DNA from 2 places in the Pseudomonas sp. PVC-5-1 genome. Region 2 is predicted to be linked to the other one. Evidence: predicted binding sites of a transcription regulator. Region 2 holds the regulator's gene; the other holds the start of a gene.
What was found. Region 2 encodes FliA, which starts transcription of late flagellar genes. Its sites were predicted from a motif close to CTAAAGTTTNNNNNNNNNNNGCCGNTAA; they were not measured.
Positions count from the first base shown of each region.

Region 1: motA (flagellar motor stator protein MotA) is a predicted target of FliA. The motif match lies at 3,538-3,565, and genes of this name have one in related genera.

Region 1 covers NZ_CM172024.1:5,155,549-5,160,442, forward strand. Annotated here, with positions in the region: gene orn (oligoribonuclease) at 1-249, opposite strand, end outside; gene rsgA (small ribosomal subunit biogenesis GTPase RsgA) at 393-1,424, shown strand; gene motB (flagellar motor protein MotB) at 1,605-2,618, opposite strand; gene motA (flagellar motor stator protein MotA) at 2,622-3,473, opposite strand; gene AC2T3R_RS23635 (HDOD domain-containing protein) at 3,604-4,894, shown strand, end outside.
Region 2 covers NZ_CM172024.1:4,078,856-4,083,749, forward strand. Annotated here, with positions in the region: gene AC2T3R_RS18690 (protein phosphatase CheZ) at 1-303, opposite strand, end outside; gene AC2T3R_RS18695 (chemotaxis response regulator CheY) at 324-698, opposite strand; gene fliA (RNA polymerase sigma factor FliA) at 802-1,542, opposite strand; gene fleN (flagellar synthesis regulator FleN) at 1,539-2,372, opposite strand; gene flhF (flagellar biosynthesis GTPase FlhF) at 2,466-3,776, opposite strand; gene flhA (flagellar biosynthesis protein FlhA) at 3,788-4,894, opposite strand, start outside.

The DNA of each region.
Region 1 (4,894 bases), 1.1 Mb from region 2:
TTCGGCCATGCCGACCTTGCTCTCGCGAACGCGCTGGGTCAGGCCCGAAGCGCCATGGGTGCGGGTATTCCACTCGTCCATGCGCGCCAGCACTTCGTCACTGTGGTGGATGGCAATCACCGGCCCTTCGGCCAGGGTGTTCAGTTCGCTGTCGGTGACAATGGTGGCCATCTCGATGATGACGTCGCTGTCCGGATCCAGGCCGGTCATTTCCAGGTCGATCCAGATCAGGTTCTGTGGGTTTTGCATGCGGGGGCTCCTCGTATAGGCCGTCATAGTAGCGTAGTGGCCAAGGCACGCCCATTCACGGTGCGAAGGTAAGCCAAATGGTCCGGCGCCTGGCGTGCTAAACTGCCTGCCGTTTTCAACCTGCCCCCACGCACGGAACCTTCATGGCCAAACGCCAGCTCAATCGCCGCCAGAACTGGCGCATCGAAAAAATCCAGAACGAGCGCGCCGCGCGTGCGGCCAAACGCGAACAGCACGTGCTGCAGGAACTGGAGGGTGGCGACCTTGGGCCAGAGCAGTTGGGCCTGGTGATTGCGCACTTCGGTGTGCAGGTAGAAGTGGAAGCCCAGGACGGCGAAGCCGCGGGCCAGGTGTTCCGTTGCCACTTGCGCGCCAACCTGCCGGCGCTGGTTACCGGCGACCGCGTGGTATGGCGGGCGGGCAACCAGGGCATTGGTGTGATCGTCGCGCAGATGCCGCGCAGCACCGAGCTGTGCCGGCCTAACAACCACGGCCAGCTGAAGCCGGTGGCGGCCAACGTCGACCTGATCGTGATCGTCTTTGCCCCCGCGCCCGAACCGCACCCCAACCTGATCGACCGTTACCTGGTGGCCGCGGAGCACGCCGGCATTCGCCCGCTGCTGCTGCTGAACAAGGCCGACCTGATCAACGAAGAGAACGGCCCGGGCCTGCATGCGCTGCTGGAGGTTTACCGCGAGCTCGGCTACCCGCTGCTCGAGGTCTCGGCACATCACGGTGACGGCATGCAACGCCTGCAGCAGATGCTCGACGGCCACATCAGCGTGTTCGTCGGCCAGTCGGGGGTGGGCAAGTCGTCGCTGGTCAACAGCCTGCTGCCGGAGGCCGGCACCCGTGTCGGCGACCTGTCGGAATGGTCTGGCCAGGGTACCCACACCACCACCACCGCGCGGCTGTACCACTTCCCCAATGGTGGCGACCTGATCGACTCACCGGGCATCCGCGAGTTCGGCCTGGGTCACGTCAGCCGCAGTGATGTGGAGGATGGTTTCATCGAGTTCCGCGACCTGTTCGGCACCTGCCGCTTCCGCGACTGCAAGCATGATCGCGAACCGGGCTGCGCGCTGCTCAAGGCGCTGGACGAGGGGCGTATCAAGCAGCAACGGATAAACAGCTACCGCTCGATCATCGCCAGTTTGCCGGAAGACGCTTACTGACCCCCTGTGGGCGCGAGGCTCAGCTGCAGCACGCGCCTGTAGGAGCGGCCTTGCGTCGCGATAGGGCCGCAGAGCGGCCCCAGCAATCTTTGCAAAAATGCAGAAATCCGGGGGCCGCCTTGCGGCCCGATCGCGACGCAAGGCCGCTCCTACAAGGACCGTGCAGGGCGCCCCAAGAACCTACTGGTCCTTGGCCTCATCCATCTTCAGCGTCCCCTCTTCGAAGATGTTCAGCTTCTGGCGCAATTCACGCGGCTGCATGGGGGCCTGCCCGGCCTCCCCTGGCGCCGCCGGTGCCGCAGCGGCCGGCGGCGCGGGCTCGGCAGCCGGTGCTTCCGGCGCGCCCTGCTCGCCTTCGATATTGCGCTGGGCTTTTTTGGTCAGCACGATGATGTCGATGCGGCGGTTGACCGGGTTGAACGGGTCCTTGCGGTCGAACAGCGACGACGAGGCATAACCCACCACCCGCGCCACCTGGCCATCCGGGTAGCCGCCGGCCACCAGTGCACGGCGCGCGGCGTTGGCGCGGTTGGCCGACAATTCCCAGTTGCCGAACTCGCCACTGCCGGCATAGGGCTTGGCGTCGGTGTGGCCACTGATGCTGATCTTGTTCGGCACCGCCTTGATGGTGTCGGCCATCGCCAGCAGGATGTCCTCGAAGTACGGCTGCAGGCGCGCGCTGCCAATGTCGAACATCGGCCGGTTCTCGGCGTCCATGATCTGGATGCGCAGGCCGTCCTGGGTGATCTCGAACAGGATCTGGTCCTTGAACTTCTGCAGTTGCGGGTTCTCTTCCACCTTGTTCTGCAGTTCCTGCAGCAGCAACTCCAGGCGCTCACGCTCGACCTGCTCGGCCATGGTCTCCACCTGGTCCTTGTCCAGCTGAATGCTGGTATCAGGCGTCGGCTCCGACTTGGCTTCGGGGTTGATGGTCTTTTCCGGCGCCAGCTGAGGCGAGCCGCCCAGGTCGATGACGTAGGGCGTTCCGCTTTCCGAGAAGCCGATCGGGTCCTTGAAGTAGCCGGCAATGGCGATCTTCTGTTCCGGGGTGGCCGTGGACAACAGCCACAGCACCAGGAAGAACGCCATCATCGCCGTGGCGAAGTCGGCGAAGGCGATTTTCCAGGCGCCGCCGTGGTGGCCGCCGCCAAAGCGCTTGACGCGCTTGACGATGATGGGCTGATTGTTCTCCATGACTCAGCGACCGCGAACCGCTTGTTCCAGTTCGGCGAAGCTTGGGCGGTGCTTGGGGTACAGCACTTTGCGCCCGAACTCGACCGCCAGCGAAGGCGGCATGCCCGAGGCCGAGGCCACCAGCGAGGCCTTGATCGATTCGTAGAGGTTCAGCTCTTCCTTGGCATCGTGCTCCAGGCACTTGGCCAACGGGCCGAAGAAGCCGTAGGCCGCCAGAATACCGAAGAAGGTACCCACCAGCGCCGCACCCACATGGAGGCCGATGGAGGCCTGGTCACCATCGCCGAGCGAGGCCATGGTCACCACGATACCCAGTACCGCCGCAACGATACCGAAGCCAGGCATACCGTCGGCGATGCCGGTCACCGCATGGGACGGGTGCTCCAGTTCTTCCTTCATGCTCAGCAGTTCCATGTCGAACAGGCCCTCGAGTTCGTGCGGGGCCATGTTGCCGGTGGACATGATGCGCAGATAGTCGCAGACGAACGCGGTCATGCGCTCATCGGCCAGCACCGTCGGGTACTTGGCGAAGATCGGGCTGGCGGCGGCATCCTCGATATCGGCCTCGATGGCCATCATGCCTTCGCGCCGGCTCTTGTTGAGAATTTCGTACACCAGGCCCAGCACTTCCAGGTAGAAGGCGTGAGTGAAGCGCGAGCCGAACATCTTCATCGACTTCTTGATGACGTGCATGGTCATGTGGCCAGGGTTGGCCTGCAGGAATGCACCAAAGGCCGCACCGCCGATGATCAGTACTTCGAACGGCTGGATCAGTGCCGCGATCTTGCCGTGGGAAAGCACGTATCCGCCGAGCACGCTCGCGAATACGACGATGATGCCGATAATTTTAGCCATAGGTTCAAAGCACTTGCTGTCGTGGTCAGGGGAAGAGACGGGAGCTTTAAAACTCTTCTTCTACTTATCGGCAGAACTGCGCCAGACTATAGCCACTCAATGCGAAAAGCCAGTTCGGACTGATGTCAAAATGCCAATTGAAACCAAGGTGCCCGCTCAGGCTCCACGTACGCTAGAGGCCTGGGTAAAGCTGCTCGAGAGTGTTCGCATCCCCGTGCCGAAGCACAGCTACGACCGGGTCATGGCCGCCATCCACGATAACCGCCGCTCACTGCGCGATATCGCCGAACTGATGCAGGATAGCCCGGCGCTGGTGCTGTCGGTGATGCGCGAAGCCAATCACCCCACCAATGCCAGCCTGGCAGAGCCCGCCGAAAGCCTGGAAGTCGCCCTCAACCGCCTGGGCCTGGAGCGCAGCGAACAGCTGCTCAAGCGCCTGCCAGCAGTGCCCGTCGAAGAGATTCCGCCGGTACTGTGCCAGTTCCAGCTGATCAGCCAGCACGCCTCGCAGCAGGCCAGCGGCCTGTTCGCAAGCCGCCTGGCACGGCTGTGGCAGGAAATCCACTGGGGCAGCCTGTTGTTCCTGTCGCCACTCTGGCCGCTGGCGCTGGCCTACCCCAAGCTGCTCGATACCTGGGAGCTGCAGGTTATCCACAAGGGCGAAGACGCCGCCCATGTCGAGGAAGAACTGTTTGGCGTGCGCATCATGGAGCTGTGCCAGACCATGGCGGAGTACTGGCGCCTGCCACAATGGGTGACCCAGGGTTACCGCCTGCTGCTGGAAGAGCGCGAACAACTGGCCCAGGTGCTCAGTATCGCCCGCGACCCGGACCTGCTCAGCCAGCAACACCGCCTGGACGCCGAGCCTGGCCTGCGCCGCTGGTTCAACCAGCCGGCCAACACCGTGCTGCTGGCAAACAACCTGGCCCTGGCGGCACAAGTGGGCTGGGACAACCCGCACCTGTTGCGCTGGCAGCTGCTGACCGCACTGTACCTGCAGACTTCGCTGGACGACGTGCAGCAGCAGGTGCACCAGCAGGCTGCGGCCAGCGCCCGCCGCCATGCCCAGCATGCCTTGTTCCACCCGGCCGAAGCGCTGATCTGGCCCTGGCACCAGCGCCGTCCGCACCCAGACATGCTGGCTCCGCCACCTCCCACAAGCGACGAACTGGCGCGCTGGCGCAAGCTGTGCCAGGACCTTCTGGCCCAGCCCAGCCCGTTCACCAACAGCGTGCACCTGGCCACGCAGGTTATCGAGGCCCTTCTGGCCTCTGGCATGCAGCGGATACTGCTGCTGAGCCTGGACAAGGCCAACGACCAGCTGCGCGTGCAGCAGATGGCCGGCCTGCCAAAGGAAGCCGGGGGGCTGGTACTGCCGGTGGCGCAGAACAAACTGCTGCAAAAGCTGCTGGCCAAAGCCG
Region 2 (4,894 bases):
ATTGGCCGCGCCCTCGGTGAGCCTGACGACGTACGACAGGCGCTCGGTGGCGTCGGTTATCTGCGACACCTCCTCGGCCTGCGGCATGGTCGGGTCGATCTGGAAACTGACAATGGCACTGTGCAGCTCGCGGGTCAGCTTGCCGACTTCCTGGTACAGGCCGCGGTCGCGGGTCTGGTTCAGCTCGTGAATCAGCTGCACCGCCTCGCCGAAACGGCCCCGCTCCAGGCTTTCGACCAGCTCCTGGGCATGCTTCTTCAGGGTCGATTCGAACTCGCCCAAAGACGTTTGTGATGAATCCATGGCGCGCCCCCTGACGTGACTCAGCCGTTGACGCGTTCGAAGATCTTCTCGATCTTTTCTTTGAGCACCTGGGCGGTGAACGGCTTGACCACGTAGCCATTGACGCCGGCCTGGGCCGCTTCGATGATCTGGTCGCGCTTGGCTTCGGCGGTCACCATCAGCACCGGCATGGTTTTCAGGCGATCGTGGGCACGCACCTTGCGCAGCAGGTCGATGCCGGACATGCCAGGCATGTTCCAGTCGGTCACCAGGAAGTCGTAGTGGCCGTTCTCCAGCATCGGCAGCGCCGTGGTGCCGTCATCGGCTTCTTCGGTGTTGGTGAAGCCCAGGTCACGCAACAGGTTCTTGATGATCCGCCGCATCGTCGAAAAGTCGTCAACGATGAGGATTTTCATGTCTTTGTTCAAGTAGACCTCCAAGCAGTCTCAAACGCGCTCGGCCCCGAGCGCGCATTCACAATTCGGTACAACGTAGAAAACGACTGCAACGACAGCGGGCTCAACGCGCCCGCCATTCCCCCAGGCGGCTGCGCAGGCGCGCGGCACACTGGCTGTGCAACTGGCTGACCCGCGACTCGCTGACCCCCAGCACCTCACCGATTTCCTTGAGGTTCAGCTCTTCGTCGTAGTACAGCGCCAGCACCAGGCGCTCACGCTCCGGCAGGTTGGCGATGGCCTCGGTCAGGGCGACCTGGAAGCGCTCGTCCTCCAGGCCACGCGCAGGTTCTACCTGGCCACTGGCGCCATCCTCATGCAGCCCTTCGTGCTCGCCGTCCTGCAACAGGTCGTCGAAGCTGAACAGGCGGCTGCCCAAGGTATCGTTCAAGATCCCGTAGTAATCATCGAGACTCAATTGGAGTTCGGCAGCAACTTCATGATCTTTAGCGTCACGTCCGGTTCTGGCTTCAACCGCACGCATCGCGTCGCTGACCATGCGGGTGTTGCGGTGCACCGAACGCGGTGCCCAGTCGCCCTTGCGTACTTCATCGAGCATGGCCCCGCGAATGCGGATGCCGGCGTAGGTTTCAAAGCTGGCGCCCTTGCTGGCGTCGTATTTGTTGGCTACTTCCAGCAGGCCGATCATGCCGGCCTGGATCAGGTCCTCGACCTGCACGTTGGCCGGCAACCGCGCCAGCAGGTGGTAGGCAATGCGCTTGACCAGCGGGGCGTAGCGTTCGATCAGCTCGTACTGGGCATCTTTCGACGCTCGGCTGTACATCTTGAAACCGCTGGCGTTCATAGCACTGGACCCGCGCTGGTGGGTTGCACCAGACGCTCGACAAAGAACTCCAGATGGCCACGCGGGTTGGCCGGCAGCGGCCAGCTGTCGACCTTCTGGGCTATCGCCTTGAAGGCCAGCGCGCACTTGGACCGTGGGAAAGCTTCGTACACGGCACGCTGCTTCTGCACCGCCTTGCGCACGCACTCGTCATACGGCACAGCGCCCACATACTGCAGGGCAACGTCGAGGAAACGGTCGGTGACCTTGGTCAGCTTGGCGAACAGGTTACGGCCTTCCTGCGGGCTCTGCGCCATGTTGGCCAGCACGCGGAAACGGTTCATGCCGTAGTCGCGGTTGAGCAGCTTGATCAGGGCGTAGGCGTCGGTGATCGAGGTGGGTTCGTCGCATACCACCAGCAGCACCTCCTGTGCCGCGCGGACGAAGCTGACCACCGAATCACCGATACCCGCCGCGGTGTCGATCACCAGCACGTCGAGGTTGTCGCCAATTTCGCTGAACGCCTGGATCAGCCCGGCATGCTGGGCCGGGGCCAGGTGCACCATGCTCTGCGTGCCCGAGGCAGCCGGTACGATGCGCACACCACCGGGGCCCTGCAACATCACGTCGCGCAATTCGCAGCGCCCTTCGATGACATCGGCCAGGGTCCGCTTGGGGGTAAGGCCCAGCAGCACGTCGACATTGGCCAGGCCCAGGTCGGCGTCGAGCAGCATGACCCTGCGGCCAAGCTCGGCCAGCGCCAGGGACAGGTTCACTGAAACGTTAGTCTTGCCGACGCCACCTTTGCCACCGGTCACGGCGATCACCTGTACGGGATGCATGCTACCCATGTCTGTTCTTTACCTTGTCTCGCTGGGACTCAGGCCACACGTAGGGCAATTCTGCGTACCCTTTGGCATAGCTACCTTGCACACACTTCATCATCAACCCGCTCGCCGTGGGTTGTGATAGAGATCAGCGAACATGTCGGCCATGGCCTCTTCGCTGGGCTCGTCCTGCTGCTGCACATTGACCGCGCGGGTGACCAACTGGTGCCCCCGAGGCAGGTGCAGGTCGTCAGGAATGCGCGGCCCATCGGTCAGGTAGGCCACTGGCAGTTCATGACTGATGGCAAGGCTCAGCACATCGCCAAGGCTCGCCGTTTCATCGAGTTTGGTCAGGATGCAACCAGCCAGGCCGCAGCGCTTGTAGCTGTGGTAGGCAGCAGTCAGCACCTGCTTCTGGCTGGTGGTGGCCAGCACCAGGTAGTTCTTCGCGGCAATGCCACGCCCGGCCAGGGTTTCAAGTTGCATGCGCAGGGCCGGGTCACTGGCCTGCAGGCCAGCGGTATCGATCAGCACCACGCGCTTGCGCAGCAGCGGCTCCAGCGCCGCGGCCAGCGACTGGCCCGGGTCGACGTAGGTCACAGGCACGTTAAGGATGCGGCCCAGGGTCTTGAGCTGCTCCTGGGCGCCGATGCGGAAGCTGTCCATGCTCACCAGCGCCAGGTTCTGCGCGCCGTACTTGAGCACGTAGCGGGCGGCCAGCTTGGCCAGGGTGGTGGTCTTGCCCATGCCGGCCGGGCCGACCATGGCGATCACCCCACCCTCTTCGATCGGCTCGACCTCGGGGATTTCGATCATCCGCGCCAGATGCGCCAGCAACATGCGCCAGGCCTGGCGTGGCTCGTCGATCTCGGCGGTCAGGTCCAGCAGCTCACGGGCGATCGGCCCGGACAGACCGATGCGCTGCAGCCGGCGCCAGACGGTGGCCTGCTGCGGCTTGCTGCCTTGCAGCTGGTTCCAGGCCAGCGAGCCGAGCTGCACTTCCAGCAGCTCGCGCAGGCCCGAAAGCTCGGAGCGCATGGCATCGAACAGGCGCGGATCGACCGGCGCCGACGCAGGGACTGGCGCAGCGGCCTCGGGCGCATCGATGTGCGGTTCGATCAACGGCTCGGCGGCGGTCAGCGACTGCCCGGCGAACAATTGGCGGTTGTTGTCGCTGCTGTCCTGACGATGATCCAGTTCGGCCTGGGCAGTGGCGATGCGCGTATGGGTCTTGCGCAGCTCTTCTTCCAGTTCTGCGTTGGGCACACGCGGGGCCAGGGCAGACAGCTTGTAGTCCAGCGCGGCCGTCAGTTCGACACCGCCGGCGATGCGACGGTTGCCGATGATGGCGGCATCGGCGCCCAGCTCATCACGGACCAGCTTCATGGCCTGACGCATATCGGCGGCGAAAAATCGCTTAACTTGCATTATCCCCTACCTCAGCCGTTAGGGCCCACGGTGGCAACGATTGTGACTTGCTTGTTGTCCGGTATTTCCTGATACGCCAGAACATGCAAATTCGGTACAGCCAGACGACCGAAACGCGACAGCATGGCGCGGATCGGGCCGGCGACCAGGAGGATGGCCGGTTGGCCCTGCATTTCCTGGCGCTGGGCCGCCTCGATCAACGAACGCTGCAGCTTCTCGGCCATGCTCGGTTCCAGAAGAACACCGTCTTCCTGACCTTGCCCGGCCCTTTGCAGACTATTGAGCAAAATCTGTTCCAACCTTGGCTCCAGGGTAATCACTGGCAGCTCCGACTCAACGCCGACAATGCTTTGCACGATGGCGCGACACAATCCGACGCGCACCGCCGCCACCAGCGCGGCGGTATCTTGACTCTTGCCGGCGTTGTTAGCGATCGCCTCGGCGATACTGCGGATATCGCGTACGGGCACCTGCTCCGACAACAGAGCCTGCAGCACCTTGAGCAGGCCCGACAACGAAATGACACCCGGCACCAACTCTTCTGCAAGTTTAGGCGATGCCTTGGCCAACACCTGCAGCAGTTGCTGGACCTCTTCATGGCCGATCAGCTCGTGGCAGTGCTTCTGCAGAATCTGGTTCAGGTGCGTAGCCACCACGGTACTGGCATCGACCACGGTGTAGCCCAGCGACTGCGCCTGGGAACGCTGGCCGACATCAATCCACACGGCCTCCAGGCCGAACGCCGGATCGCGTGCGGCAATGCCGTTGAGAGTACCGAACACCTGCCCCGGGTTGATTGCCAGTTCGCGATCCGGGTAGATCTCGGCTTCGGCCAGGATCACCCCCATCAGGGTCAGGCGATAGGCGCTGGGCTGCAGGTCAAGGTTGTCGCGGATGTGCACGGTGGGCATGAGGAAGCCCAGGTCCTGCGACAGCTTCTTGCGCACGCCCTTGATTCGCGCCAGCAATTGGCCACCCTGGTTGCGATCGACCAGCGGGATCAGCCGGTAGCCGACCTCCAGGCCAATCATGTCGATCGGCGTGACGTCATCCCAGCCCAGCTCCTTGGTTTCCAGCGCGCGTTGTGGCGATGGCAGCAGGTCCTGCTGGCGCTGCGC